3 regions of the Streptomyces sp. NPDC002690 genome follow, and region 3 is predicted to be linked to each of the others. Evidence: predicted binding sites of a transcription regulator. Region 3 holds the regulator's gene; each other region holds the start of a gene.

Region 1 (3,445 bases), on a different contig from region 3:
GCAGGTGTTCACGACCGTCCCCACCGACGAGCGGATCGTCTTCCTCACCATCGACGACGGGGCCGAGAAGGACCCCGAGTTCCTGCGGATGATGGACGAGCTGAAGATCCCGTACAGCGCCTTCCTCAGCGACTACCTCGCGAGCGAGGACTACGGCTACTTCGCCCGGATGCAGAAGATGGGGGTCACGCTCAACAACCACACCCTCACCCACCCCTACCTGCCCGGTCTCTCCTACGCACAGCAGAAGAAGGAGATCTGCGACCAGCAGGACAGGATCGAGAAGCACTTCGGCAAGCGGCCGGTGCTGCTCCGGCCGCCGTACGGCAACTACAACCGCGACACCCTCGTCGTCGCCAAGTCCTGCGGGATCAAGGCCGTGCCGCTCTGGGCGGAGGAGGCGTTCCCCGACCACATGGACTGGCGGGAGTGGGACCGTGACCTGCACCCCGGCGACATCGTCCTCACCCACTTCCAGGGGCGCGATCAGTGGAAGGGGACCATGACCGACATGGTCCGCAACGTCATGAAGGTCATCACGGACAAGGGGTACGCGGTCGCCCGGCTGGAGGACTACGTCTGACCCCTGGGCGGGGGCGCGGCGGCGTGGGCGGAGGACGCGCCGGCCGCCCCCGTCCCCGTCGTCGCCGGATGGGCCCGGTCGTAGTCGCCCTCGGCGACCGACAGGGTCACGAAGACGAGCACGAACGCCGCGAGCAGCTGCGTCCACCCCGTCCCCGGCCAGCCACCCCGGATCAGCGACACGGCGACCAGCGCGACCACGACGGTGATCACGCCGAAGACGACGGTGGACCCCCAGCCCATCGGCGGGGGCTCCACCGGCACCGTGGACGTCCCGTCGTACCTGCGCTCCTGGCGTCTCAGGTCGTCCGACCGGTGGCTCAACGCCCGCTGGAGCGCGATGAGCAGGCAGATGACGAGTTCCAGCGCGATCGCGAGCACCGCCACCGTCGCGTCCGCGCATCCCCGGATCACCGGAGACGGCTGCCAGTCGGTGGCGGGTGGATTCGGCATACGGGCACCGTCACCCGGAACGGCGCGTACCGCCCCCGCGTTGTCCTTACGGACGCGCGATCGAGATCCGCCCGACATGTCGTCACGGCGCGGACCCGGACCGCGCGTCCCTCCCGTCCGGGGTGTCCCGGCGGGCGGGCGGCGCCACGCACGGGTACTCAATTGGCACTCCGCTTGACCGAGTGCTAATCGCAGTCATAGTCTCGGTGCTGGCACTCCCCCCTGGAGAGTGCCAGCAGTACCGTGCGACAGGGCAGGTCCGGCACCCGCGACGACGGATCCGGCCCGGTCGCCGACCCAGACTGTTAAACCCCGTGAGATCTCCGAAGGGGGAGACCGGATCGTGTCGACCACCAGCTCCAAGGTTGCGATCAAGCCGCTCGAGGACCGCATTGTGGTCCAGCCGCTCGACGCCGAGCAGACCACGGCTTCCGGCCTGGTCATTCCCGACACCGCCAAGGAGAAGCCCCAGGAGGGCGTCGTCCTGGCCGTGGGCCCGGGCCGCTTCGAGAACGGCGAGCGCCTTCCGCTCGACGTCAAGACCGGCGATGTCGTCCTGTACAGCAAGTACGGCGGCACCGAGGTGAAGTACAACGGCGAGGAGTACCTCGTCCTCTCGGCGCGCGACGTCCTCGCGATCATCGAGAAGTAATTCACCCACATTTGCTGTGTGTTCTGCGCCCCTGGCCCCCTGCGAAATAACTAGCCGGGCGGCGAGGGGCGCAGTTCGTTCGAGAGGGAAAAAAGCCCATGGCGAAGATTCTGAAGTTCGACGAGGACGCCCGTCGCGCCCTTGAGCGCGGCGTCAACAAGCTTGCCGACACGGTCAAGGTGACGATCGGCCCCAAGGGCCGCAACGTCGTCATCGACAAGAAGTTCGGCGCTCCCACCATCACCAACGACGGTGTCACCATCGCGCGCGAGGTCGAGCTCGACGACCCGTTCGAGAACCTCGGTGCCCAGCTGGTGAAGGAGGTCGCCACCAAGACCAACGACGTCGCCGGTGACGGCACCACCACCGCCACCGTGCTCGCCCAGGCGCTCGTCCGCGAGGGTCTGCGCAACGTCGCCGCGGGCGCCTCCCCGGCCTCCCTGAAGAAGGGCATCGACGCCGCGGTCAAGGCCGTGTCCGAGGAGCTCCTCGCGACCGCCCGTCCGATCGAGGACAAGTCCGACATCGCCGCCGTGGCCGCGCTCTCCGCGCAGGACCCGCAGGTCGGCGAGCTCATCGCGGACGCGATGGACAAGGTCGGCAAGGACGGCGTCATCACCGTCGAGGAGTCCAACACCTTCGGTCTGGACCTTGAGTTCACCGAGGGCATGGCCTTCGACAAGGGCTACCTGTCCCCGTACATGGTGACCGACCAGGAGCGTATGGAGGCCGTCCTCGACGACCCGTACATCCTGATCCACCAGGGCAAGATCGGCTCGATCCAGGAGCTGCTCCCGCTGCTGGAGAAGGTCATCCAGGCCGGTGGCTCCAAGCCCCTGCTGATCATCGCCGAGGACGTCGAGGGCGAGGCGCTCTCCACCCTCGTCGTCAACAAGATCCGTGGCACCTTCAACGCCGTCGCGGTGAAGGCCCCGGGCTTCGGCGACCGCCGCAAGGCCATGCTCGGCGACATCGCCACCCTCACCGGTGCGACCGTCATCGCCGAGGAGGTCGGCCTCAAGCTCGACCAGGCCGGTCTGGACGTGCTGGGCACCGCCCGCCGCGTGACCGTCTCCAAGGACGACACGACCATCGTCGACGGTGGCGGCGACGCCGCTGACGTCAAGGGCCGCGTCAACCAGATCAAGGCCGAGATCGAGAACACGGACTCCGACTGGGACCGCGAGAAGCTCCAGGAGCGCCTCGCGAAGCTGGCCGGCGGCGTGTGCGTGATCCGCGTCGGTGCCGCCACCGAGGTCGAGCTCAAGGAGAAGAAGCACCGTCTGGAGGACGCCATCTCCGCGACCCGCGCCGCGGTCGAGGAGGGCATCGTCTCCGGTGGTGGCTCTTCCCTCGTCCACGCCGTCAAGGTCCTGGAGGGCAACCTCGGCAAGACCGGCGACGAGGCCACCGGTGTCGCGGTCGTGCGCCGCGCCGCCGTCGAGCCGCTGCGCTGGATCGCCGAGAACGCGGGCCTCGAGGGTTACGTCATCACCTCGAAGGTCTCCGAGCTCGACAAGGGCCAGGGCTTCAACGCCGCCACCGGCGAGTACGGCGACCTGATCAAGGCCGGCGTCATCGACCCGGTCAAGGTCACCCGCTCCGCCCTGGAGAACGCCGCGTCCATCGCGTCGCTGCTGCTCACGACCGAGACCCTGGTCGTCGAGAAGCCGGCCGAGGAAGAGGCCGAGGCCGGTCACGGCCACGGTCACTCCCACTAGTACCGCCCCGCTCACCGGCCCCCGGGCCGGTGAGCGG
Region 2 (12,679 bases), on a different contig from region 3:
CGGTTCAGAGCACCGGCACGAGAGGTTCCACGGTGACGCGGGGCAGCAGTTCCGCGTAGGCGTCCGCGTCGAACTCCCCGGCCACCGGGGTCAGTACGGTCGCGGCGGACAGGGCCACCGCGCGGGCCAGCAGGTCCGGCCAGGCCAGCCCCTCCGCGAGCCCGGACAGCAGTCCGGCCACCGCCGAGTCACCCGCGCCCGTCGCGTTTCCGCGTACGACGGACGGTGGTGCGGCACGCCAGTTCCCGGCCTCGGTGGCGGCGACCAGGCCCTCCGCGCCGAGCGAGGCGACCACCGAGCGGGCACCGCGGCGGCGGGCGTCGCGGGCGGCGCGCAGGGGCTCCCGGGAGCCGGTGAGGCGGGCGAGTTCGTCGGCGTTCGGCTTGGCGAGGTCGGGGCGGGCGGCCATCCCTCGGCGCAGTGGCTCCCCTCCGGTGTCCAGGAGTACGGGTGTCCCGGCGGCGCGGGCGCGGCGGACGAGTTCGGCGTAGGCGCCGACGTGGATGCCCGGCGGCAGGCTGCCGCAGAGGGCCACGGCCGTCGCCTCGCCGAGGAGCTCGTCGTACGTGTGCAGCAGGGCGGCCCACTCGTCGGGGCCGACCTCGGGACCGGGTTCGTCGAGCCGGGTGATGCGGCCGGTGGAGCGTTCGACGACGGTCACGGTGCGGCGGGTGTTGCCCGCGACGGGTATGAGTGCGTCGCGCGGGCCCAGCGGGGCGAGCAGTTCGCGCACCAGTGTGCCGGTACGGCCTCCGGCGAACCCCGTGACGACCGTGGGGTGTCCGAGTGCGGCGAGCACCCGGGCGACGTTGACGCCCTTGCCGCCGGGCCGCTCCGCGACCTCGCTCACCCGGTGGTGGCCGTGCGGGGCGAGGTGCGCGACGGTGTAGGTCACGTCGAGTGCGGTGTTCAGCGTGACGGTCAGGATCACCTGGACTCGCCCTCCGCTCCTTCTCGCTCGTTCGCCGGGCCGCCGGGCCGTGGTTCGGAAGTCTCGCCTGTCCGGCCCTCCGGGCGGACGACGCTGCTTTCAGAACACGACCTGGCCGGGCCCGCTCGGTGGAATGCGGCGTTCCGGCGGCGGGGCGTGCCGTGCCGGGGAAGCGCCGTTCCCGTGATCATGCCAAAGAGACGTCCATGGGCCCAGAGGGTGTCCGGAGGGCGAGCATCAGGCGTCCGCGGGCGTTCCGGGTGGCCGAACTCCACTCCCCACTCCCGGCTCTGGCCGCTTCTCCGGTGCGGCCGGCCGGGAGACGGTCACAGCCGCAGGTGCATGATGTGCAGCCCGACGTACCCGTGGTCCGGGTGCAGGAAGCCCTCGGGCAGGGTGCCTATGACCTCGAATCCGAGTGATTCGTAGAGCTTCACGGCGTGGACGTTCGTCTCCACCACCGCGTTGAACTGCATGGCGCGGTAACCCTGTTCGCGTGCCCAGTCCACGGTGTACGCGCACAGTGCCCGGCCCACGCCCTGCCCGGAGTGGGCCGGGTCGACCATGTAGCTGGCGCTCGCGACGTGCGAGCCGTTGCCCTGGTGGTTGCGGTTCATCTTGGCGGTGCCGAGGACGGTCCCCGCATCGTCCACGGCGACGACCGTGCGGTTCGGGTGCGGCAGCAGCCACCAGCCGCTGCCCTGTTCTTCTTCGAGGTCGGTGGGGTAGGTGAAGGTCTCGCCGGCGGCGACGATCGTGTGGAAGAAGGGCCAGATGGCCGGCCAGTCTTCCGCGGTGGCTTTCCTGATCAGCATGGGAACAGCGTGTCCTGCGGGGACGGCCGTGACAACGCCGTTTCGCGGGCGGCGATTTACCGTCCCCGTCAGGGTGATTCAGGACGACCGGAGGTTTCGGCCAAGGTCGACCAGGGGCCTCAGGCGCCCTTGGGTTCGACGATCCACTCGCCCTTGCGCATGACGCCCTTGAGGGCGAACGCCTCGTCCAGTACCACCAGGTCGGCGTCCTTGCCGGTCTCCAGCGAGCCGATCCGGTCGTAGAGGCCGAGCAGCCGGGCGGGGTTGACGGAGATGGACCGGACGACGTCCTCGACCGGGATGCGGTCGATCGTCACGGCCCGCCGGAACGCGGTGTCCAGAGTGAGGGTGGACCCGGCGATCGAGCCGCCCTCCACCAGCCGGGCGACCCCGTCCTTGACCTCGACGGCGAGCGGGCCGAGCTGGTACGCGCCGTCGCCGAAGCCCGCCGCGTCCATGGCGTCGGTGATCAGCGCGACCCGGGCGGCGCCCGCGTGGTGGTAGGCCATCTCCAGGGCCGCCGGGTGCAGATGCGTACCGTCGTTGATCAGCTCGACGGTGATCCGCTCGTCCTCCAGCAGTGCCGCGATCGGGCCGGGGGTGCGGTGGCCGAGGGCGGGCATCGCGTTGTAGAGGTGGGTCGCGACGGTGGCGCCCGCGTCGATCGCCTCGACGGTCTGCTCGTAGGTGGCGTCCGTGTGGCCGATCGCCGCGATGACGCCCTGCTCGGCGAGGAGCCGCACCGAGTCGAGCCCGCCGGGGAGTTCGGTGGCGAGCGTCACCATCTTCGCGGTGCCGCGTGCGGCCTTCAGCAGGGCCTGGACGGTGGCCGGGTCGGGGTCGCGCAGCAGCGCCTCGCTGTGTGCGCCCTTGCGGCAGGGGGAGATGAAGGGACCCTCGAAGTGGATGCCCGCGATGTCGCCCTGTTCGGCCAGCTCGGAGAGGACCCCGGCCCACTGGCCGAGGAAGTCCAGGCCGTCGGTGACGGTGGAGGCGACGACGGTGGTGGTGCCGTGCTCGCGGTGCGTCCGTACGCCCGTCAGCACCTGGTCCACCGAACCCGCGGTGAAGGACGCGCCCCCGCCGCCGTGGTTGTGCATGTCCACGAACCCGGGGACGACCCAGTGGCCGGTCAGGTCGATGGTCCGGGCGTCCTCGCGGGCCCCGTCGGCGATCCGGGTGCCCTCGACGGCCAACCGGCCGTTCTCCTCGGTTCCCCCGGGCCGTACGACCCGGGCTCCGGTGAGAACCGTGCTGTCTGCGCGTCCGGCCATCAGACGGATACCTCCGTGGCGAGTAGATCCCAGGCGAGCAGCCCCGCGCCCAGGCATCCGGCGGTGTCCCCGAGGGTCGCCGGGACGATGTGGGGCAGTGTCTGGAACGTGATGCGTTCCTCGACGGCCGCACGCAGTGGTGTGAACAAGGTTTCCCCCGCCTCGGCGAGCCCGCCACCGATGATGAGCGTGCGCGGGTCCAGCAGGGTGATCGCGGTGACCAGACCTGCGGCCAGCGCGTCGACGGCGTCGGCCCAGACGCGCAGGGCGGCCGGATCGCCGGCATCGACGGCCCGCGCGCAGTCCGCCGCGTCCTGGGAGGGGTCGCCGCAGGCGTCGGCCCAGGCGCGGGTGACGGCGGCGGCGGAGGCCAGCGTCTCCAGACAGCCGCGCTGTCCGCAGCCGCAGTCCGGACCGTCCGGCCGGACCACGACGTGCCCTATCTCTCCGGCGCTGCCGTGCGCCCCGGCCTCGACGACCCCGTCGATGCCGATCGCGCCGGCGATGCCGGTGCCGAGGGCGACGAAGAGGAAGCGGTCGGTGCCGCGTCCGGCCCCGTTGCGGCCCTCGGCCAGTCCTCCGGTGCGGACGTCGTGGCCGAGCGCGACGGGGATGGAGCCGAGCCGCTCGGCGAGCAGGTCGCGCAGTGGCAGGTCGCGCCAGCCGAGGTTGGCGGCGTAGACCGCGATGCCCCGCTCGGCGTCGATGATGCCCGGTACGGCCACGCCGGCGGCGACGGCGGGTTCACCGAAGTGCTTCTCGCCGTACGCGCGCAGATCGGCGGCGAACCCGAGGATGGTCTCGACCACCGCGTCGGGGCCGCGCTCCCGTCCGGTGGCCCGTCGCTCTTCGTGCAGGAGGGTGCCGTCGGCTCCGACCAGCGCGGCCTTCATTCCCGTGCCGCCCACATCGAGGGCGATGACATGTCTCACGGGGGACAGTTTCGCCCGCCGATCTCAAAAGGTCTAGTCCACTATTCCGCTTTGTATCGTGCGCATACAAAAATCGGCAGCCGGTGGGGCGCCCGGGTGGCACTGTCCGGGGGGCGCGTTACGTTGGTCGGCATGACCGCCCCCGAGAACGGAAACGGAACCGAAGGCACGGAGGAGACCGCCGACGCGGCCCCGAGCACCGACGGGACCGTCGACGCGGCCGGGGGCACCGACGCGAGCGCGGGCACGGAGGGCCTCTCCACCCGGGACCGCGCGCTGCTCGCTCTGGAACGGCGGTCCTGGGCGAGCCCCGGCGCGAAGGAACGCGCCATCCGCGAGGAGCTGGGCCTCTCCCCGGTCCGGTACTACCAGCTGGTGAACGCCCTGATAGAGGACCGTCGCGCCCTGGAGGCCGACCCCGTGACGGTCAACCGCCTGCGCCGCGTACGGGACGCCAAGCGGAGCCGTCGCTGAGCAGGGACCCCGTCAGGACGAGCGGCCCCGACGCCGCGAGCGTCCGGCACCGCCGCGCCCGCGTTCCCCGGCCGCGCGCTACGGCCGGGGCCAAGGCCGTCCCGACAGCCGCTCGATGTCGGTGTTGAACCGCTTCAGGTAGCCGGCGAAGGTCTCCACGTCCTCCGAGGACCACTTCTCCAGCACCAGCCCGAGCCCGCTCGCGTTCTTCTCGCGCTCCACGTCGAGCCGCTGCGCGCCCTCTTCCGTGATCCGGAACTTGCGGGCCATGCCCCCCGACGGGTCGGGGATGCGCTCCACCAGCCCGGCCTGCATCGCGGCGGCGGTCTGCCGGTTGAGGGTGGACGAGTCGAGCCCGAAGGCGTCGCTCAGCTCCTTGATGGACATGGGCCCCTGCACGCGGATGCGACTGAGCAGGACGTACGCGCTCCGCTCCAGCACGTCGTCCTTGCGCCGCCCGTTGGCGGTGCGCAGGAAGATGTGGCGGCTGAGCAGCATCTGTTCGTACTCGACCTGCTGGATGGGGTCGTCCATGCGTCCTACTCCTTGCTGCTGTCCCGCGCTCGCTCCCGCCCTCCCGAGGTTACGGGGCGTGCGCGGGGCACCGCCCCGGCGCACGGGGTGCGGTCTCGGCAGGGCCGCCCCTGCCTCGCTAATGTCGGAGCATGGGCATCCACCTGGACCATCTGCCGACTCCGTCCACCGAAGCGGGCCGCGAAGGGCTCGCCGCGCTCCTGGCCCGGCCGGACCGGGCGGTGGTGGCGCTCGACTTCGACGGCACCCTCGCCGAGATCGTGTCCGACCCCGAGCAGGCGCGGGCCCATGCCGACGTGCTGCCCGCGCTCGCCGCGCTCGCGCCGAAGGTCGCGTCCGTCGTCGTGATCACCGGCCGCCCGGCCGCCGTCGCGGTCGCGCACGGCGGGTTCGCGGGGGTCCCCGGCCTGGAACACCTGGTGGTTCTCGGCCATTACGGCGCCGAGCGCTGGGACGCCGCCTCCGGCGAGGTGGCCGCGCCGCAGCCGCATCCCGGCCTCGCCGCCGTCCGTGCGGAGCTGCCCGCGCTGCTCGACGGACCCGAGGTGCTGAGCGGCACCTGGGTGGAGGAGAAGGGGCAGGCCGTCGCCGTCCACACCCGCCGTGCCGCCGATCCGCAGGCGGCGTTCGAGCTGCTGCGGGAGCCGCTGGGCGGGCTCGCGGCGCGCCATGGGCTGATCGTCGAACCGGGCCGCCAGGTCCTGGAGCTGCGCCCGCCCGGGGTCGACAAGGGCGTCGCGCTCACCGGGTACGCGGCCGAGGTGGGGGCGGGGGCTGTGCTCTACGCGGGCGACGACCTCGGTGACGTCGCGGCCTTCGCGGCGGTGGAGAAGCTGCGCTCCGGCGGTCCGGACCCGGTGCCGGGGCTGCTGGTGTGCAGCGGCGGCACCGAGGTGCCCGAGCTGGCCGACCGGGCCGACCTGATCGTGCCGGGCCCGGCGGACGTCGCGGCGCTGCTGGCGGCCGTGGCCGAAAACATCTGAGAGCGCGCGGTGGGCCTCACCCCTCCCGCAACGCCTCCAGCTGCTGGAGGAACCACTCCTGCGGGGGCAGCGCGGTCGAGGCCTCCGCGAGCCGGGCCGAGCGCTCGGAGCGCTCCCGCTCGTCCATGGACAGCGCCTCGTGCAGGGCCTCGGCCGTCGCGCTGACGTCGTAGGGGTTGACCACCAGCGCGTCGGCGCCCAGCTCCTCGTACGCGCCGGCCTCCCGGGACAGCACCAGGGCGACCCCGTGGTCGGAGACGACCGGGACCTCCTTGGCGACCAGGTTCATGCCGTCCCGGATGGGGTTGACGAGTGCCACGTCGGCCAGCCGGTAGGCGGCGAGGGAGCGGGCGAAGTCGTCCTTCACGTGCAGGACGACCGGGGTCCAGGTGTCGGAGCCGTACGCCTTGTTGATCTCGTCGGCCAGCTCGCGCACCGACGCCGTGTACTCGCGGTAGACGGCCAGGTCCTGGCGGGAGGGGTAGGCGAAGGCGACGTGCACGACGCGTTCGCGCCACTCGGGGTGGTTGTCGAGGAGGGTGCGGTAGGCGTGCAGCCCGCGCACGATGTTCTTGGACAGCTCGGTCCGGTCGACCCGGACGATCGTCTTCCGGTCGCCGTCGCCGCCGATCTGCTCGCGCAGCGCGGCCATCCGCTCGTCCACGTCCGGCTCGTGCGAGCGGGCGAGCAGGAAGTCGCCGTCGGCGCCGAGCCCGTGCACGCCGATGCGGGTCCCGCTGGTGCCGCCGAGGATCTCGGTGCAGCAGCCGATGAACGCGTCGGCCCAGCGGCGGGTGAGGAACGCGGCCCGGTCGGCGCCGAGGATGCCGCGCAGCAGCTGTTCGCCGATGTCGTCGGGGAGCAGCCGGAAGTAGTCCACCGGCGCCCACGGGGTGTGCGAGAAGTGGCCGATGCGCAGGTCGGCGCGGAGTTCGCGGAGCATCCCGGGGACCAGCGCGAGGTGGTAGTCCTGCACCAGCACGGCGGCGCCCTCGCCCGCTTCCTCGGCCAGCGCCTCGGCGAAGGCCCGGTTGTACGTCTCGTACGCGGCCCACTGGCGCCGGAACTCGTCGTCGAAGACGGGCTCCACCGGCGTCTGGTAGAGCAGGTGGTGGACGAACCAGAGCACGGAGTTGGCGATGCCGTTGTACGCGTCGGTGTGCACGCCGGCGTCGATGTCGAGCATCCGGACGCCCTCTTCGCCGACCCCGCGCCGGACCGCCTCGCGGTCGCCGTCGCCGAGCGCGGCGCAGACCCACATCTTGTCGTCGACGGCGCTCAGCCCGGAGACGAGCCCGCCCCCGCCCCGGCGCGCGTCGAGGGAACCGTCCTCGTTCAGCGTGTACGACACGGGGCCGCGGTTGGACGCGACGAGGACTTGGGCTGCGTGCTCGGAGACCATGTAGCGGAACCTAGCCCGATACGTAACCCCCCAAACGTGTTCGGGCTCTCAAGCGGCGCGGCGGGACGTGTACTCGGCGATCTCCCGGACCGGCGGCCGTTCCTCGGTGTCCACCGCGTAGGTCCGTGGCCGGAACCCGTCCTCGTCCCGTTCGAACTGGGTCAGCATCGGGCGCACCAGATGTCCCCGGGCGAGCCGGAGCTGCGCGGTCCGGTAGATCGCGGCGGCCATCCGTCCCAGCGCCTGCCCGTCCTGGTGGCGGTGGCGGCGGACGCCGACGTCCACCTGGGCCAGTGCGTCGAGACCCACCGTGTGCAGCGCGTCCACCAGGAGTCCCAGTTCCACGCCGTATCCGACCGGGAACGCCAGCTGTTCCAGGAGCCGGCGCCGGACCGCGTACTCGCCGCCCAGCGGCTGGACGAAGCCCGCGAGTTTCGGCCAGTGCAGATTGAGCAGCGGGCGTGCGACCAGCTCAGTGACACGGCCGCCCTGTGCGGGAGTGCCGGCGGGGGCGTGCCCGTCCTCCAGCGGCCGGTCGTACATCGCCTTGACGAACTGGATGCCCGGGTCGGTGAGCAGTGGGCCGATGGTGCCGGAGACGAAGTCGGCGGAGAAGTCCTTGAGGTCGGCGTCCACGAAACAGACGATCTCGCCGGTGGTCACGAAGAGCGACCGCCAGAGGACCTCGCCCTTGCCGGGCACGGCGGGTATCCGGGGGAGGATCTCGTCGCGGTGCACCACCCGGGCTCCGGCCGCGCGGGCGACGGCGGAGGTGGCGTCGGTGGAGCCGGAGTCGATCACCACGAGCTCGTCGACCAGCGGGACCTTCTCCATCAGCTCGCGGCGGATGACGCGCACGATCTCGCCGACCGTCGCCTCCTCGTTCAGCGCGGGCAGTACGACGCTCACCGAGGAGCCCCGCGGGTCCCGGTCCCGGGCGGCCAGGAGACGGTCCAGCGGGCGGTCGGAGGCTGACCAGGAACGGTGGGTCAGCCAGCTGTCGACCTCTTCCAGCACGGGCGCTACTCCCTGTTTGTGATCCATCTCGCGGTTCGGACGACTACCTCAACCTTCGGGTGCTTCGGTTACAGTCTTGAACAACGCTCACTGCCTTCGCATGTCGGGGTCGGAGGGCGGACAAACGCCTGGATCGAACGGTCCAGTGCCATAGCGCTCATCCAGAGGGACTGAGGGAACGGCCCGTTGAAGTCCCGGCAACCCTCCCGCCGGCCGCGAGGCCACGGTGGGGAAGGTGCCAATTCCGTCTTGCGGCGAAATGCGTCGCAAGGAAGATGAGGAGAAAGGGCCTCCGCCATCATGGCTGTTCAGATCGCCGAAGCGACGTCCGGAACCGTGGATCTCGGTCCCGCCACCGCGCTTTCCTGCCGCGAGTGCGGCGAACGCTTCCCCCTCGGCCCCATTTTCGCCTGCGCGTCCTGTTTCGGGCCGCTCGAAGTGGCGTACGACCTGCCGAGCGGCTCCCCGGAAGAGCTGAAGAAGCGCATCGAAGCCGGTCCGAACAACATCTGGCGCTACGCGCCGCTGCTGCCGGTCCCCGCCGATGTCGCCGACAAGCCCAACATCAACCCCGGCTTCACCAAGCTGGTCAAGGCCGACAACCTCGCCCGCGAACTGGGTGTCACCGGTGCCCTGTACGTCAAGGACGACTCGGGCAACCCGACGCACTCCTTCAAGGACCGCGTCGTCGCCATCGCCGTCGAGGCCGCCCGCGCCTTCGGCTTCACCACCCTCTCCTGCTCCTCCACCGGCAACCTCGCCGGCGCGGTCGGTGCCGCCGCCGCGCGGGCCGGCTTCCGCTCCTGCGTGTTCATCCCGCACGACCTGGAAGAGGGCAAGGTCGTCATGGCCGCCGTGTACGGCGGCGAGCTGATCGGCATCGACGGCAACTACGACGACGTCAACCGCTTCTGCTCCGAGCTGATCGGCGACCCGCTGGGTGAGGGCTGGGGCTTCGTCAACGTCAACCTCCGCCCGTACTACGGCGAGGGCTCGAAGACGCTCGCGTACGAGATCTGCGAGCAGCTCGGCTGGCAGCTGCCCGACCAGCTGGTCATCCCGATCGCGTCCGGCTCCCAGCTCACCAAGATCGACAAGGGCCTCCAGGAGCTGATCAAGCTCGGTCTCGTCGAGGACAAGCCGTACAAGATCTTCGGCGCCCAGGCCGAGGGCTGTTCCCCGGTCTCCACCGCCTTCAAGGCCGGTCACGACGTGGTCCGCCCGCAGAAGCCGAACACGATCGCCAAGTCGCTCGCGATCGGCAACCCGGCCGACGGCCCGTACGTCCTGGACATCGCCCGCCGCACCGGCGGCGCGGTGGAGGACGTCGACGACGAGCAGGTCGTGGACGCCATCAAGCTCCTCGCCCGCACCGAGGGCATCTTCGCGGAGACCGCGGGCGGCGTGACCGTCGGCGTGACGCGGAAGCTGATCGAGGCCGGTCTGCTCGACCCGACGCTGACCACCGTCGTCCTGAACACCGGCGACGGCCTGAAGACCCTGGACGCGGTCTCCCCGACCACCGGTCTGACGGCGACCATCCGCCCGAGCCTGGACGCGTTCCGCGACGCGGGCCTCGCGGCGCACTGACCACCCCAGAACCGAGGAAGGCAATCCCCATGAGCGTCAAGGTCCGCATCCCCACCATCCTGCGCACGTACACCGGCGGCCAGGCCGAGGTCTCGGCCGAGGGCACCGTCCTCTCCGAGGTCATCGAGTCCCTGGAGAAGGACCACCCGGGCATCGCCGCGCGCGTCCTGGACGACCAGGGCAAGCTGCGCCGCTTCGTCAACGTGTACGTCAACGACGACGACGTCCGCTTCGAGGGCGGCCTCCAGGCGGCCACGCCGGACGGCGCCGGCGTCTCGATCATCCCCGCCGTCGCCGGCGGCTGCTGACCGTACAGGCGTTCCACGGCGCGCCACTTCAAGGAAATCGCCCCCTTCGCGTACGACGCGGAGGGGGCGATTCCGTAGGGTTGAGCGCGGTACAGTTGGGGAAGCCCCCTCCGCCGCTCGTGTCGAGCATGTGCGAGATCGCGCCGCGGCGCGACAAGAAGCAGCCAAAGTCCGGACGCCCTCTGTGCCTTAAGTGGCCTTTGTCTGGCCCGACTTGCCCGGGATTCTCAGCAAATCTTCATGTTCGGGCGTTCCGGCGCGCTCAGAATTCTCGTCCGATTGACCTGTTGCAGAGGGCAGTTGGGCAGATACATTCGGCCGCGGTCGAGGCGTTCCGGCGCACGCACCCTCTCCTGTCGGAGGGTGAGTTCTGACCCGGGTCCGCGAAGTGCGGTCCTGTGCAGGGGCCAGAAATAGGGGAGTTAGGCATGGCTCAGGGCACCGTCAAGTGGTTCAACGCGGAGAAGGGGTACGGCTTCATCGCGGTCGACGGTGGTGCGGATGTTTTCGTCCACTACAGCGCGATCCAGATGGACGGATACCGCACCCTCGAAGAGGGTCAGCGAGTTGAATTCGAGATCTCGCAGGGCCAGAAGGGGCCGCAGGCGGACATGGTCAAGCTCGCCGTGGGCTGAGTTGGACGCGGTCGGCAACGACATTTTCTTCACCACGCAGGGCCCGTTCCCCCAGGGGGCGGGCCCTGCGTGGTTTCGCGTTTCCCGTGCCAGGAAGGCCTTCTGTGGGTCCGGAGGCTGCCCGGGGGCTGTTCGGAGCTTGTCCCCAGGACGAGGAGGACGCTTGCACTCGCAGGGGTCGAGTGCTAATCATTGGCGTTAGCACTCTCCAGGTGAGAGTGACAGAAACTTGGACCGGGCCGGTGAGGCCCGCAGGCGCGGCGGGGCAAGGAACCGCCGGGCACGCAGGCCGTCCGTCGCGGGCGCCACTCGGTCCGGAGCAATCCACCCCGTCCGGGAGGACCACTTCACATGGCCAAGATCATCGCGTTCGACGAGGAGGCACGGCGCGGTCTCGAGCGCGGGATGAACCAGCTCGCCGACGCCGTCAAGGTCACCCTCGGCCCCAAGGGCCGTAACGTCGTCCTCGAGAAGAAGTGGGGCGCGCCCACGATCACCAACGATGGTGTTTCCATCGCCAAGGAGATCGAGCTCGAGGACCCGTACGAGAAGATCGGTGCGGAGCTGGTCAAGGAGGTCGCCAAGAAGACGGACGACGTCGCCGGCGACGGTACGACCACCGCCACCGTTCTCGCCCAGGCGCTCGTCCGCGAGGGCCTGCGCAACGTCGCCGCCGGTGCCAACCCGATGGCCCTCAAGCGGGGCATCGAGAAGGCCGTCGAGGCCGTCTCCGCCGCTCTGCTGGAGCAGGCCAAGGACGTGGAGACCAAGGAGCAGATCGCTTCGACCGCCTCCATCTCCGCCGCCGACACCGAGATCGGCGCCAAGATCGCCGAGGCGATGGACAAGGTCGGCAAGGAAGGCGTCATCACCGTCGAGGAGTCCCAGACCTTCGGTCTGGAGCTGGAACTCACCGAGGGTATGCGCTTCGACAAGGGCTACATCTCGGCGTACTTCGCGACCGACATGGAGCGTATGGAGACGTCCTTCGACGACCCGTACATCCTCATCGTCAACTCGAAGATCTCCAACGTGAAGGACCTCCTTCCGCTGCTGGAGAAGGTCATGCAGTCGGGCAAGCCCCTGCTGATCATCGCCGAGGACGTCGAGGGCGAGGCCCTGTCGACCCTGGTCGTCAACAAGATCCGCGGCACCTTCAAGTCCGTCGCCGTCAAGGCTCCGGGCTTCGGCGACCGCCGCAAGGCCATGCTCGGTGACATCGCCATCCTCACCGGCGGCACGGTCATCTCCGAGGAGGTCGGCCTCAAGCTGGAGAACGCGGGTCTCGACCTGCTGGGCTCGGCGCGCAAGGTCGTCATCACCAAGGACGAGACCACGATCGTCGACGGTGCCGGCGAGAGCGAGCAGGTTCAGGGTCGCGTCAAGCAGATCCGTGCCGAGATCGAGAACTCCGACTCGGACTACGACCGCGAGAAGCTCCAGGAGCGTCTGGCGAAGCTGGCCGGCGGCGTGGCCGTCATCAAGGCCGGTGCCGCCACCGAGGTCGAGCTCAAGGAGCGCAAGCACCGCATCGAGGACGCGGTGCGCAACGCCAAGGCCGCCGTCGAGGAGGGCATCGTCGCCGGTGGTGGCGTGGCTCTGCTCCAGGCGTCCGCCGTCTTCGAGAAGCTCGACCTGACGGGCGACGAGGCCACCGGTGCCAACGCCGTCAAGCTCGCGCTGGAGGCCCCGCTCAAGCAGATCGCCGTCAACGGTGGTCTTGAGGGTGGCGTCGTCGTGGAGAAGGTCCGCAACCTGCCGATCGGTCACGGCCTCAACGCCGC
Region 3 (12,679 bases):
TCCGGCTCGACCTCACCCCGCGACAGCGGTTCCACGCCGTGTCGGCGATCGTGAGCGTGGTCGTCGGCAGCGCCGCCGACATGGGACAGGAGCCGCCCCCGGAGGTGCTCGACGGTTCGGTGGACCGCGACGAGTTCCTCGGCCGCTTCGCCGAGACGTGGCGGTCCCTCCCGGCCGAGGAGTTCCCGTTCGTGCGCGACATCGTCGAGGAGTTCGACGGGCACGACGACAAGGAGCAGTTCCTCGCCGCGCTGGAGCTGAGCCTGGCGGGCCTCCGCCTCCAGGCCGGAACCTGACACCGCCTTCCGGCCCTCCCCGCCCGCCCGGACCGCCTGTGGCCCGGGCCACTCTGGCGGCGAGCGACAATGGACGGTATGCCTTCCGTACTGCCCGATGGTGAGCCCGTGCCCGACGACGGGGCGCTGCCCCGCCACGCCCTGGAAGGCGCCGCCGACCGCCCTCTCGGCTTCTACCTGCACGTTCCGTACTGCGCGACCCGCTGCGGGTACTGCGACTTCAACACCTACACCGCCACCGAGCTGCGCGGCTCCGGCGGCGCCCTGGCCTCCCGCGACAACTACGCCGCCCACCTGATCGAGGAGGTCAGGCAGGCCCGCAAGGTCCTCGGCGACGACCCGCGCCCGGTGCGCACGGTCTTCGTCGGCGGCGGTACCCCCACCCTGCTGGCCGCCGCCGACCTGGTACGGATGCTGGCCGCGATCCGCGACGAGTTCGGGCTCGCCCCGGACGCGGAGATCACCACCGAGGCCAACCCGGAGTCGGTCGGGCCGGCCTACCTCGCCGAGCTGCGCGCGGGCGGCTTCAACAGGATCTCCTTCGGCATGCAGAGCGCCAAGCAGCACGTGCTGAAGATCCTGGACCGCACCCACACCCCGGGCCGCCCCGAGGCCTGTGTCGCCGAGGCCAGGGAAGCCGGGTTCGACCACGTCAACCTCGACCTGATCTACGGCACCCCCGGCGAGTCCGACGACGACTGGCGGGCCTCCCTGGACGCGGCGATCGGCGCCGGACCCGACCACGTCTCCGCGTACGCGCTGATCGTGGAGGAGGGCACCCAGCTGGCCCGCCGCATCCGGCGCGGCGAGGTCCCGATGACCGACGACGACGTGCACGCCGACCGCTACCTGATCGCCGACGAGGCGATGGCCGCCGCCGGGTTCTCCTGGTACGAGGTGTCGAACTGGGCCCGCACCCCCGAGGGCCGCTGCCTGCACAACGAGCTGTACTGGCGCGGCGCCGACTGGTGGGGCGCCGGACCGGGCGCGCACAGCCACGTCGGCGGGGTGCGCTGGTGGAACGTGAAGCACCCGGGGGCGTACGCGCAGGCGCTGTCCGAGGGCCGCTCGCCCGGCGCGGGCCGGGAGATCCTCAGCCCCGAGGACCGCCGTGTCGAGCGCGTCCTGCTGGAGCTCCGGCTGCGCGAGGGCTGCCCGCTCTCCCTGCTGAAGCCGGACGGCCTCGCCGCTTCCCGCCGTGTTCTCTCCGAGGGCCTCCTGGAGCAGGGACCGTACGAGGAGGGCCGCGCGGTCCTCACCCTGCGCGGACGCCTGCTCGCGGACGCGGTCGTGCGGGACCTGGTCGACTGAGCGCCGCCCCGCCCGGACTCGTGGTGCGCCCCGGCCTCCCCGGGATCAGGGCTTGCAGACCTTCTCGGTCAGCTTCGGGGCCGGGCCCGCGGGCTTGCCGCAGACGATCGAACTGACCGCCTTCGCTCCCGGACCGGTGACCTTCACGATGTTGATGCCGTGCAGGTTGTCGGTGACCGTCGCGGGCGCGCCCGCCAGCCTGACCGTCCCGGTGGGCATGTCGTTGAGGTCGACCGTGTGCAGCAGCGCCCAGGTCTCGGCGGCGCTTCTCGGGACGTCGCCCCGGGCGGCGGCGTCGTAGAGCGCGGCCGTCGCGGTGTAGGACATGACGATCTGGCCGCTGGAGAAGAGTTCGTCCCTGTACCCCTCCTGCCCGGCCTCCGGGGTGGCCCGCTCCATGCCCTCGGGGAGCAGCGCGCCGAGGGCTGCGCTGGAGCGCGGATAGAAGCCGTCGCCGCGCCCCGCGGCCATCGGGGCGAGCGAGCTGTAGTAGAGGGTGACGTGGCGCGCGAGGTAGTCGTCGCTGTTGAAGCTCGCCTTGGTCAGGTCGTCGCCGGTGAAGACGGTGATGTCCTTGTCCGAGCAGCCGGTGATCCTCGACAGCCCGTCCATCAGCGGGTTGACGTCCTCGACCCGGCCCGCGAAGTACAGCGCGTCCGGCACCGGCTGCGCCGCGCAGATGTCCCTGAGCGGATCGCCCAGGGCGGCGGCGCCGTTGGCGGCGAGCGGGTAGGAGACGTTCTCGCCGACGAGGTAACCCGAGTCCTGGAGCATCTTCCGCCCCGCGTCGCGCTGTTCGATCGTGTACTGGTCCTTGTCGCCGTTCCCCCTCGCACGGGAGAGCACCAGCGCCCGGCCGACGTGGCCGGTGGGCAGCAGCTTGCGGGCGATGAGCCCGAGCACGTGCGTCTGCTCCTCGTCGGTCGCCGCGAGCCCGAAGTAGTTGGTGTAGAGGCGGGGCAGGTCGCTGCTGGAGTTGGTGGAGTCGACCACGGCGAGGCCCGCCCTGCGCAGCGCCTCGGTGGCGGCCCCGCTCTCGGTGGTGTTCCGGCCCATGCCGACCACCCCCACGACGTGCGGGTCGCGGTCGGCCACCTCGATGATCTTCCGCACGGCGGTGGTCTGGCGCAGCATGTCCTCGCCGCCGTTGGCGGTGAGGATCTTGAGCTTGACGGGGTGCTTGGCGGTGGGGCTGTTGACGAGCTGCTGCTGGAGGTAGACCCCGGTGAGTTCCTCCAGCCCCTTGCGGGTGTCCGCCTCTTTCCCGGCGGTGAGCGGCCCGGCGTAGACCACCGTGACGTACGAGTCGCCGGGGCCGATCGAGGCGTTCTCGTCCCGGACCGCCTGCTCGACGCGGGCGAAGGTCACACCCCGGCCGGTGCCCCTCAGCTGGAGCCCGTTCCCCTCGGCGAACCGCACCTCGTCCGTCGTGGCCACCCCCACGCACTCCCGGGGGCCGTTGCCGGCCCCGCTCCACACGGAGTCCGTGTTCCGGTCGGTCAGCGGCCCGTGGCAGTAGGTGTCCTGCCAGTGCCGGCTCCAGAGGAAGGTGCCGAGCAGACTGGTGACGAGGACCAGTGCGACCGTGGTCCGGGACATCACGAACCACGCCCACGTCCGGCGCACCCGTTGGGTGTGCAGCTGGGCGTCCGCGTGGTCGTGCCGCAACTGGGCGGTGGAGAGCGGCAGCAGCAGCACCCACGACAGCGTCGAGGCGCCGGCGGGGTTCTGGCCGACGCTCAGGTCGTCCACCCACCGCCGGTAGCGTGCCTGTGCCCCCGTCCACGGAGTCCGGCCGCCCGGCTGCCCGGGCGGCTGCGAGGGGGTGTGGGTCAGCTCCTCGGCGGCCGGCAGGGAGGCCAGGAACAGCAGCGGGTCGACCTCGCTGCGGCGCGAGCGCACGTTGTTGATCGCGTTGATCAGCAGTACGCCACCGTTCTCGTTGGTGGCCGTCGGCAGCAGCACCACCGGGGGGACCGTGCGCTTGCTCCGCCGCCAGTCCAGCGCGCGTGGCCGGTAGTTGTGCCGCAGATCCTCCAGCAGCGCCTGGACCCGCAGCTCCAGGTGGAACTGGCGGGCGGCCGGCTCGCCCTCCTCGGCCTCCGCCACCCGGAGCGCGACGGCGGCGGCCCGGGCCCGGATCACCCGCCACGAGCCGCTCGGCGACAGCCAGGACCAGCCGTCCGAGGGGTACCCGGTGCTGGAGGCGGCGAGCGAGGAGGTGGTGGCGAACCAGCGGCTGGCCCGCCGCAGCCAGAGCAGTGGGGGAGCCGAGGCCGTCAGCAGCCGTACCACCGCCAGGCCCAGCGCCGCGGCGGCGGCCAGCAGCAGGGTGGCGGTCCAGCCGATCTCGCCGAGCAGTACGCCGAGCACCGCGATGAACACGGCACCGAGGAAGGTCTCGGGGCGGACGGACTCGCGCAGCGAGCGGGACCAGTCACCGCGCCCGGACCGGGTGGGCCGCCAGCGCAGCTCGCCCAGCTCCTCCAGGATGCGCTCGCCCCGGACGGTGGCGGTGCTCCCGCCCGACTGCGCGAGCACCTGGGCGGTGGCCTGCTCGATGGCGCCGAGCAGCCGCGACCGGGGGAAGGCGAAGGGCTTGTACTGGCTGCGTTCCCGGGTCTCCCAGGGGTGTTCGCCGAGCCCGCGCACCATGTCGAGCGCCGACTCGTACGGGGACGTGCCCGCGGGCTCCAGCAGTCGCACCGGGACCCGGCGCGGCTCGTTGGCGTTGTACACCAGGTTCGCGATCGCGCGGACCCGGTCGTCGATGTCGGGCTCGGCGCCGCGGTCGTCGGCCTGGGCCACCACGATCGGCATCACCGGCCGGTTGATCCGGTACCGGTCGATGAGCGTCTGCACGAGGTGGAACACGGCGGACGCCGCCTCGTTACCGCCGCTTTCCTGCCAGTCCCCTCGCGCCATCTCCGTAACCCCCGTCGCAGACGAATCCCGCACTCCCAATTAACCGGTCAGGAGTACGAACCGCAGCGATTTCTCCGGATCGGAACCCGATCCGTGGGAACAGTCGCCGGACGGTCCTCCAAGAGGCGCGGCACGTCACCCCGGAAGCGTGACGAAGTCGATCAATTCCTCTACCCGTCCGAGTAGTTGAGGTTCGAGATCCCGGTACGAGCGGACCCCGGACAGGATGTGCCGCCAGGCGGCCCCGGTGTTCTCCGGCCACCCCAGCGCCCGGCACACCCCGGTCTTCCAGTCCTGCCCGCGCGGAACGGACGGCCACGACGCGATGCCCACCGAGGCGGGCTTCACGGCCTCCCAGACGTCGATGAAGGGGTGCCCCACCACCAGCAGGTGCGGATCGGACACCTCCGCCGCGATACGGGACTCCTTGGAGCCCGGTACGAGATGGTCCACCAGCACCCCGAGCCGCGCGTCCGGACCCGGCCCGAACTCCCGCACGATCGCCGGGAGATCGTCGATGCCCTCCAGGTACTCCACGACCACCCCCTCGATCCGCAGATCGTCGCCCCACACCCGCTCGACCAGCTCCGCGTCGTGCCGGCCCTCCACATAGATCCGCCCGGCCCGCGCCACCCGCGCCCGCGCCCCGGGCACCGCCACCGACCCGGAGGCCGTACGCGCCGGCACCACCGGACCGCCGGACGACGGGCGCACCAGCGTCACCACCCGCCCCTCCAGCAGGAAACCGCGCGGCTCCATCGGGAACACCCGGTGCTTGCCGAACCGGTCCTCCAAGGTCACCACCGGACCCTGGGCGGACTTCTCGCAGCGGATCACCGCACCGCAGAAGCCGGTGGACACCTCCTCGACGACCAGGTCGGGATCGGCGGGCACCTCGGGCACGGGGGCGGACCTCTTCCACGGCGGGGTCAGGTCCGGCTGGTAACTGCGCATGGCACGACGATAATTCGGCCGACGCCGGGAGCGGCGGCAAGCACCCCCGGAAGGGATGCCGTCCGCTTCACCCCACCCCGAAGCGCCCCGCCAGCAGCTCCCGCTGCGCCCGCACGAACGCCGCGTCCACCGCCGCCCCGTGCCCGGGTACGTACACCGCGTCCTCCCCGCCCAGCGCCAGCAGCCGGTCCAGGGCGGCGGGCCACAGGGACGGCACCGAGTCCGGGCCCGTCTGCGGTTCGGCGGACTCCTCGATGAGGTCCCCGGCGAGCACCACCGCGGGCGACGTCCGCGATCCGGGCACCAGGACCGCCAGGTCGTGGCCCGTATGACCCGGTCCCACGTTGGCGAGGACCACCTCGCGCCCACCCAGGTCGAGCGTCCAGCGGTGGCACACCTCACGCCCGGGGAACACCAGCGCGTCCACCGCCTGGGCCGCGTCGTGCTCGGGCAGACCGTTGCGCACGGCGTCGGCGTGCATCTCGTCCACCGACCGCCGCATCCGCGCGGCCACTCCGTACGCTCCGAACACCTCGGTGCCCGCGAAGGCCGCCGTACCGAATGCATGATCGAAATGTGGATGGGTCAGTGCGACATGGGTCACCCGCCGGCCCAGCAGCCGCTGCGCCTCGATCCGCAGGCCGACGCCCTCGCGCAGGCTCGCACCGGTGTCCAGCACCAGCGCGCGGTCCGTCCCGGCCACCAGGGCGGCGGTCGCGTCCCAGCCGGGGAGTCTCCGGCGGCCCACACCGTGGCCCAACCGCTCCCAGCCCAGCTCTTCCCAAGAGAGGTCCATGAGGAGACGCTATCCGCATCGACCTGCGCGGTCTCGCGGGCCGCGGCCGGTCGCCCTTGCCCGGGGCCCTGTCCACCCCCGTACACTGACCGGGGGAAAGCTGGCACTCAGATGCACAGAGTGCCAGGAAGTAGCCACCACGACCGACAGCTGGAGGTGTGCGCGATGCTCAGCGAACGCAGACTTGAAGTGCTGCGCGCCATCGTCCAGGACTACGTCGGCACCGAGGAGCCGGTCGGCTCCAAGGCGCTCACCGAGCGGCACCGGCTCGGGGTCTCCCCGGCCACCGTCCGCAACGACATGGCGGTGCTGGAGGACGAGGGCTTCATCGCCCAGCCGCACACCAGTGCCGGGCGCATCCCCACGGACAAGGGCTACCGCCTCTTCGTGGACCGGCTCGCGGGCGTCAAGCCCCTGTCGTCGCCGGAGCGCCGGGCGATCCACAATTTCCTGGACTGCGCCGTCGACCTCGACGACGTGGTGGCCCGCACGGTACGGCTGCTCGCGCAGCTGACCCGGCAGGTCGCCATCGTCCAGTACCCCTCGCTGACCCGCTCCACGGTCCGGCACGTGGAGCTGTTGGGCCTGTCACCGGCCAGGCTGATGCTGGTCCTGATCACCGACACCGGCCGGGTCGAACAGCGTATGATCGACTGCCCCGCGCCGTTCGGCGAGACCTCTCTCGCCGATCTGCGGGCCCGGCTCAACAGCCGAGTCGTGGGACGCCGCTTCAGCGACGTCCCGCAGCTCGTGCAGGATTTGCCGGAATCCTTCGAGAACGAGGACCGCGGCACGGTCGCCACGGTCCTGACCACTCTCCTCGAAACCCTGGTCGAGGAGACGGAGGAGCGGCTGATGATCGGCGGCACCTCCAACCTCACCCGCTTCGGGCACGACTTCCCCCTGGTGATCCGGCCCGTGCTGGAAGCGCTGGAGGAACAGGTCGTCCTGCTCAAGCTGCTCGGTGAGGCCACGGACTCGGGCATGACCGTACGGATCGGGCACGAGAACGCCCACGAGGGCCTCACCTCCACGTCCGTCGTCACGGTCGGCTACGGTTCGGGCGACGAGGCAGTCGCCAAACTCGGCGTGGTCGGACCGACCCGCATGGACTACCCCGGAACGATGGGAGCGGTACGCGCAGTGGCACGTTACGTCGGACAGATCCTGGCGGAGTCGTAAGTGGCCACCGACTACTACGCCGTGCTCGGCGTACGGCGCGACGCGTCGCAGGACGAGATCAAGAAGGCATTCCGTCGGCTCGCCCGCGAGCTGCACCCGGATGTCAACCCGGACCCGAAGACCCAAGAGCGGTTCAAGGAGATCAACGCCGCTTACGAGGTCCTTTCGGACGCCCAGAAGAAGCAGGTCTACGACCTCGGCGGGGACCCGCTGTCGGCCTCGGGCGGCGGCGGTGGCGCGGGCGGCTTCGGCGCCGGCGGCTTCGGCAACTTCTCCGACATCATGGACGCCTTCTTCGGCACGGCGTCGCAGCGCGGACCCCGGTCGCGCACGCGGCGCGGCCAGGACGCCATGATCCGGCTGGAGATCGACCTCGCCGAGGCGGCCTTCGGGACCACCAAGGACATCCAGGTCGACACCGCCGTCGTCTGCACCACGTGCAGCGGCGAAGGCGCGGCCCCCGGCACCTCCGCCCAGACCTGCGACATGTGTCGCGGGCGCGGCGAGGTGTCCCAGGTCACCCGTTCCTTCCTCGGCCAGGTCATGACCTCGCGGCCCTGCCCGCAGTGCCAGGGATTCGGCACCGTCGTGCCGACCCCCTGCCCGGAGTGCGCCGGCGACGGCCGCATCCGCTCGCGGCGCACCCTCACGGTCAAGATCCCCGCGGGTGTCGACAACGGGACCCGTATCCAGCTGGCCGGCGAGGGTGAGGTCGGCCCCGGCGGCGGCCCGGCCGGAGACCTCTACGTCGAGATCCACGAGGTGCCGCACACGACGTTCCAGCGGCGCGGCGACGACCTGCACTGCACGGTCACCATCCCCATGACGGCGGGCGCGCTCGGCACGAAGGTGCCGCTGGAGACGCTCGACGGCGTGGAGGAGATCGACATCAGGCCCGGCACCCAGTCCGGCCAGTCGGTCCCGCTGCACGGACGCGGCATCACGCACCTGCGGGGCGGCGGCCGGGGCGACCTGATCGTGCACGTCGAGGTGCTGACCCCCAGCAAGCTCGACCCGGAGCAGGAACGCCTGCTGCGCGAGCTGGCCAAGCTGCGCGGCGAGGAGCGGCCCACCGGGCAGTTCCAGCCCGGCCAGCAGGGACTCTTCTCCCGCCTGAAGGACGCCTTCAACGGCCGCTGAGGCCCGCACGCGTCACGTACCACCGCCGACCGCCCGCCGGGACTCGTCCCGGCGGGCGGTCGCGCGTACGCGGCCAGCTCCGCGGTACGCCACGGTGGCCCCGCGCGCGAGGATTCGGCACGGCGGACCGGACATGACACGATGCGGGGATGTCCTCCCTGACCGATCTCTGCCGATATCCGATCGTGCAGGCGCCGATGGCGGGCGGCCCGTCCTCCCCCCAACTCGTCGCCGCCGTCACGGAGGCGGGCGGGCTCGGCTTCCTCGCCGCCGGGTACAAGACGGCCGACGCCATGAGCGACGAGATCGAGCAGGTCAGGGCGGCGACCGCCAGAACCTTCGGCGTGAACCTCTTCATGCCGCAGCCCGCACCGACCGGCCCCGCCGTGGAAGCCGTCGCGGCCTACCGCCACCACCTCGCGGCCGAGGCCGACACCTACGGCACTCCGCTCGGCGACCCCGGTGCCGACCGCGGTGACGGCACCGACGGCTACGACGCCAAGGTGGCCGCCCTCCTGGCCGAGCCGGTCCCGGTGGTGTCCTTCACCTTCGGCTGCCCCACCCGCGACACCCTGGACGCCTTCGCCCGCGCCGGTACGTACACCATCGTCACGGTCACCACCGCCGAGGAGGCGCGCGACGCACAGTGGGCCGGGGCCGACGCCGTCTGCGCCCAGGGCATCGAGGCGGGCGGCCACCAGTCCACCCACCAGGACGACCCGGACGCCGACCACACCGGCATCGGGCTGCTCTCCCTGATCACCCAGGTCCGCGAGACCGTGACCGTACCGGTCGTCGCGGCGGGCGGGATGATGCGCGGCGCCCAGATCGCCGCCGCCCTCACGGCCGGCGCCGACGCCGTCCAGCTGGGCACCGCCTTCCTCGCCTGCCCCGAATCCGGCGCGCACCCGCTGCACAAACAGGCCCTGACCAGCCCGATGTTCGCCCGCACCGCGTTGACCCGCGCCTTCTCCGGGCGGCCCGCGCGGGGCCTGGTCAACCGCTTCGTCCGCGAACACGGCTCGCACGCCCCCGCCGCCTACCCCCAGGTGCACCACGTCACCTCGGGGCTGCGCAAGGCGGCCGCCAGGGCCGGGGACGCCCAGGGCATGGCGCTCTGGGCGGGGCAGGGCCACCGGATGGCACGCGAGCTGCCCGCCGGGGAGCTCGTCGAACTGCTCGCGACGGAACTGCGGACCGCGAGCGCGGCCGTCGGCAAGAGGAGTGAACAGTGACCGCACCGGTCTTCGTCGTCGAGAAGATGCCCAGCGGGCCCGAGTTCGTGCTGGAGGGCCCCGAGGGGCGGCACGCCGTCTCCGTGAAACGGCTCCAGCCCGGCGAGGACGTCGTGCTGACGGACGGGCTCGGCCACTGGGCCGAGGGCGTCGTACGCGCCGCCGAGGGCAAGGACCGGCTGGTCGTCACCGTGGAGCCCGTCGAGGAGGAGGAGCTCCCCGCCCTCCGGATCACCGTCGTCCAGGCCCTGCCCAAGGGCGACCGGGGCGAGGTCGCCGTCGAGACGATGACCGAGACCGGCGTCGACCGAATCGTGCCCTGGCAGGCAGGCCGCAGCATCACCCAGTGGAAGGGCGAGCGGGGGCTCAAGGCGCTCGCCAAGTGGCGCTCCACCGCCCGCGAGGCGGGCAAGCAGTCCCGCAGGGTCCGGTTCCCCGAGATCGCCGACGCGATGACCACCAAGCAGGTCGCCGCCCTCCTCGCCACCGCCGACTTCGCGGGCGTGCTGCACGAGGACCGCGACTGCGACAGCGAACCGCTGGCCACCGCCGAACTCCCCGCCACCGGCGAGATCGTGCTCGTGGTGGGCCCGGAGGGCGGGGTCTCCCCGCAGGAGCTGGAGGCGTTCACCGCCGCCGGGGCCGGTACGTACCGGCTGGGCCGCAGCGTGCTGCGCACCTCCACCGCCGGGACGGCCGCGACCGCGCTCCTGCTGGGACGCACCGGCCGCTGGGGCTGAGCCCGCCCCCGGGGGCGTACGGCCCGTATGCCTGTACGCCCCTCGGCCCCGGCCGTACCGACCGTGCCGCCCCACGGCGGGCGGCACGCGCCCCGATACGATGCGCTGAACGGATCATCAGCGTCACCACGACGCGCTGAACGGATCATCAGCGTCACCAGCCACCGAGGAGGCCGGCCCATGGCGGGAGAGCCGCAGCCCGACTGCCTGTTCTGCAAGATCGTCTCCGGGGACGTCCCGGCGACCATCGTGCGCGAGAGCGACACCACCGTCGCCTTCCGCGACATCAACCCGCAGGCCCCGACCCACGTCCTGGTCATCCCCAAGGTCCACTACCCGGACGCCGCGTCGCTCGCCGCCGCCGAACCGCAGATCGCCGCCGACGTGCTGCGCGAGGCCGGGCACGTCGCCACCGAGGACATGGTCGACGGCCACGGCTACCGGGTCGTCTTCAACACCGGCGCCGGCGCCGGCCAGACCGTCTTCCACGCGCACGCGCACGTCCTGGGCGGCCGCGGCCTCCAGTGGCCCCCCGGCTGACCGGAGCGTCGCCCCGTGTCCGCACGTGAGCTGGTGGTGCTCGGCACCGCCAGCCAGGTCCCCACCCGCCACCGCAACCACAACGGCTACCTGCTGCGCTGGGACGGGCAGGGCATCCTCTTCGACCCCGGCGAGGGCACCCAGCGCCAGATGCTGCGGGCCGGTGTCGCCGCGCACGACATCGACCGGATCTGCGTCACCCACTTCCACGGCGACCACTCGCTCGGGCTCGCCGGAGTGATCCAGCGGATCAACCTCGACCGGGTCCCGCACCCCGTCACCGCCCACTACCCGGCGAGCGGCCGGCACTTCTTCGACCGGCTCCGGTACGCCACCGCCTACCGCGAGACCGTCGAGCTGGCCGAGGTCCCCGTCACCGCCGACGGGGTGCTCGCCACCACCGACGCGTACACCCTGGACGCCTTCCGGCTCTCGCACCCGGTGGAGTCCTACGGCTACCGCCTGACCGAACCCGACGGCCGCCGCATGATCCCCGCGCTCCTCGCCGCCCACGGCATCACGGGCCCCGACGTCGGCCGCGTCCAGCGCGAGGGCGTCCTGCGGGGCGTCCCCCTCGACGCCGTGTCCGAGCACCGGGCCGGACAGCGGTTCGCGTTCGTCATGGACACCAGGCTGTGCGACGGTGTGTACAGGCTCGCCGAGGGATGCGACCTGCTGGTCATCGAATCGACCTTCCTCGACGAAGACCTCGCGCTGGCCACCGACCACGGCCACCTGACCGCCGGCCAAGCGGGCCGGGTGGCCGCCGAAGCGGGCGTACGCCACCTCGTACTCACCCACTTCTCCCAGCGGTACGACGACCCGGAACTCTTCGGGGTCCAGGCCCGCGCCGCCGGGTTCGAGGGCGGACTCACCGTCGCCCGGGACCTGACCCGCGTACCGGTGCCCACGCGGCACCACTGATCCACCGGTGCCCACCCGGCACCACTGATGTACCAGGTGCCCACCGGCACCACCGTTCCACCGGTGCCCACCCGGCACCACCGATCCACGTCACCACCCCCTTTCGTGAGCGAGACACCGTGCACCTCCCCAAGGCAGAACTCCACCTTCACATCGAAGGCACCCTCGAACCCGAGCTGGCCTTCGCGCTGGCCCGGCGCAACGGGGTGACCCTGCCCTACGCCACCACCGACGAGCTGCGCACCGCGTACCTCTTCGACGACCTGCAGAGCTTCCTCGACCTGTACTACGCGCTGATGGCCGTGCTCCGCACCGAGGAGGACTTCGCCGAACTCGCCGACGCCTACCTCACCCGGGCCGCCGCCCAGGGCGTCCGGCACGCGGAGATCTTCTTCGACCCGCAGGCCCACACCGCCCGGGGCGTACCCATCGGCACCGTCGTCGAGGGCCTCGGCCGCGCGCTGGAGCGCAGCGAGGAGAAGCACGGCATCTCCACCCAGCTCATCCTCTGCTTCCTGCGCGACCAGACGGCCGAATCGGCCCTGGAGACGCTGGAGGCCGCCAAGCCGTACCTGCACCGCATCACCGCCGTCGGCCTCGACTCCGCCGAGGTCGGCCACCCGCCGGCCAAGTTCC

What was found. The regulator HrcA, encoded in region 3, represses chaperone genes, less so after heat shock. The targets are predictions, from matches to a motif close to TTNGCACTCNGNNNNNCNGAGTGCNAA.
Region 1: a site for HrcA is predicted at 1,198-1,224, ahead of groES (co-chaperone GroES). Genes of this name have one in related genera too.
Region 2: a site for HrcA is predicted at 11,058-11,084, ahead of groL (chaperonin GroEL). Genes of this name have one in related genera too.

The regions. Positions count from the first base shown of each region.
Region 1 covers NZ_JBSFVR010000525.1:9-3,453, reverse strand. Annotated here, with positions in the region: partial or broken gene ACWD3D_RS34545 (polysaccharide deacetylase family protein) at 1-583, shown strand, start outside; gene ACWD3D_RS34540 (DUF6234 family protein) at 574-1,035, opposite strand; gene groES (co-chaperone GroES) at 1,379-1,687, shown strand; gene groL (chaperonin GroEL) at 1,786-3,408, shown strand.
Region 2 covers NZ_JBSFVR010000007.1:34,863-47,541, forward strand. Annotated here, with positions in the region: gene ACWD3D_RS02055 (1-phosphofructokinase family hexose kinase) at 5-931, opposite strand; gene ACWD3D_RS02060 (N-acetyltransferase family protein) at 1,258-1,746, opposite strand; gene nagA (N-acetylglucosamine-6-phosphate deacetylase) at 1,866-3,020, opposite strand; gene ACWD3D_RS02070 (ROK family protein) at 3,020-3,952, opposite strand; gene ACWD3D_RS02075 (DUF3263 domain-containing protein) at 4,085-4,426, shown strand; gene ACWD3D_RS02080 (MarR family winged helix-turn-helix transcriptional regulator) at 4,505-4,960, opposite strand; gene otsB (trehalose-phosphatase) at 5,092-5,943, shown strand; gene ACWD3D_RS02090 (alpha,alpha-trehalose-phosphate synthase (UDP-forming)) at 5,960-7,345, opposite strand; gene ACWD3D_RS02095 (glucosyl-3-phosphoglycerate synthase) at 7,394-8,362, opposite strand; SAM riboswitch class I at 8,517-8,644, shown strand; gene thrC (threonine synthase) at 8,663-9,952, shown strand; gene ACWD3D_RS02105 (MoaD/ThiS family protein) at 9,982-10,260, shown strand; gene ACWD3D_RS02110 (cold-shock protein) at 10,689-10,895, shown strand; gene groL (chaperonin GroEL) at 11,247-12,679, shown strand, end outside.
Region 3 covers NZ_JBSFVR010000147.1:672-13,350, reverse strand. Annotated here, with positions in the region: gene ACWD3D_RS19425 (TetR/AcrR family transcriptional regulator) at 1-296, shown strand, start outside; gene hemW (radical SAM family heme chaperone HemW) at 375-1,607, shown strand; gene ACWD3D_RS19415 (hypothetical protein) at 1,653-4,532, opposite strand; gene ACWD3D_RS19410 (DUF3097 domain-containing protein) at 4,668-5,486, opposite strand; gene ACWD3D_RS19405 (MBL fold metallo-hydrolase) at 5,554-6,282, opposite strand; gene hrcA (heat-inducible transcriptional repressor HrcA) at 6,448-7,464, shown strand; gene dnaJ (molecular chaperone DnaJ) at 7,465-8,604, shown strand; gene ACWD3D_RS19390 (nitronate monooxygenase) at 8,754-9,839, shown strand; gene ACWD3D_RS19385 (16S rRNA (uracil(1498)-N(3))-methyltransferase) at 9,836-10,579, shown strand; gene ACWD3D_RS19380 (histidine triad nucleotide-binding protein) at 10,760-11,119, shown strand; gene ACWD3D_RS19375 (ribonuclease Z) at 11,135-12,043, shown strand; gene ACWD3D_RS19370 (adenosine deaminase) at 12,163-12,679, shown strand, end outside.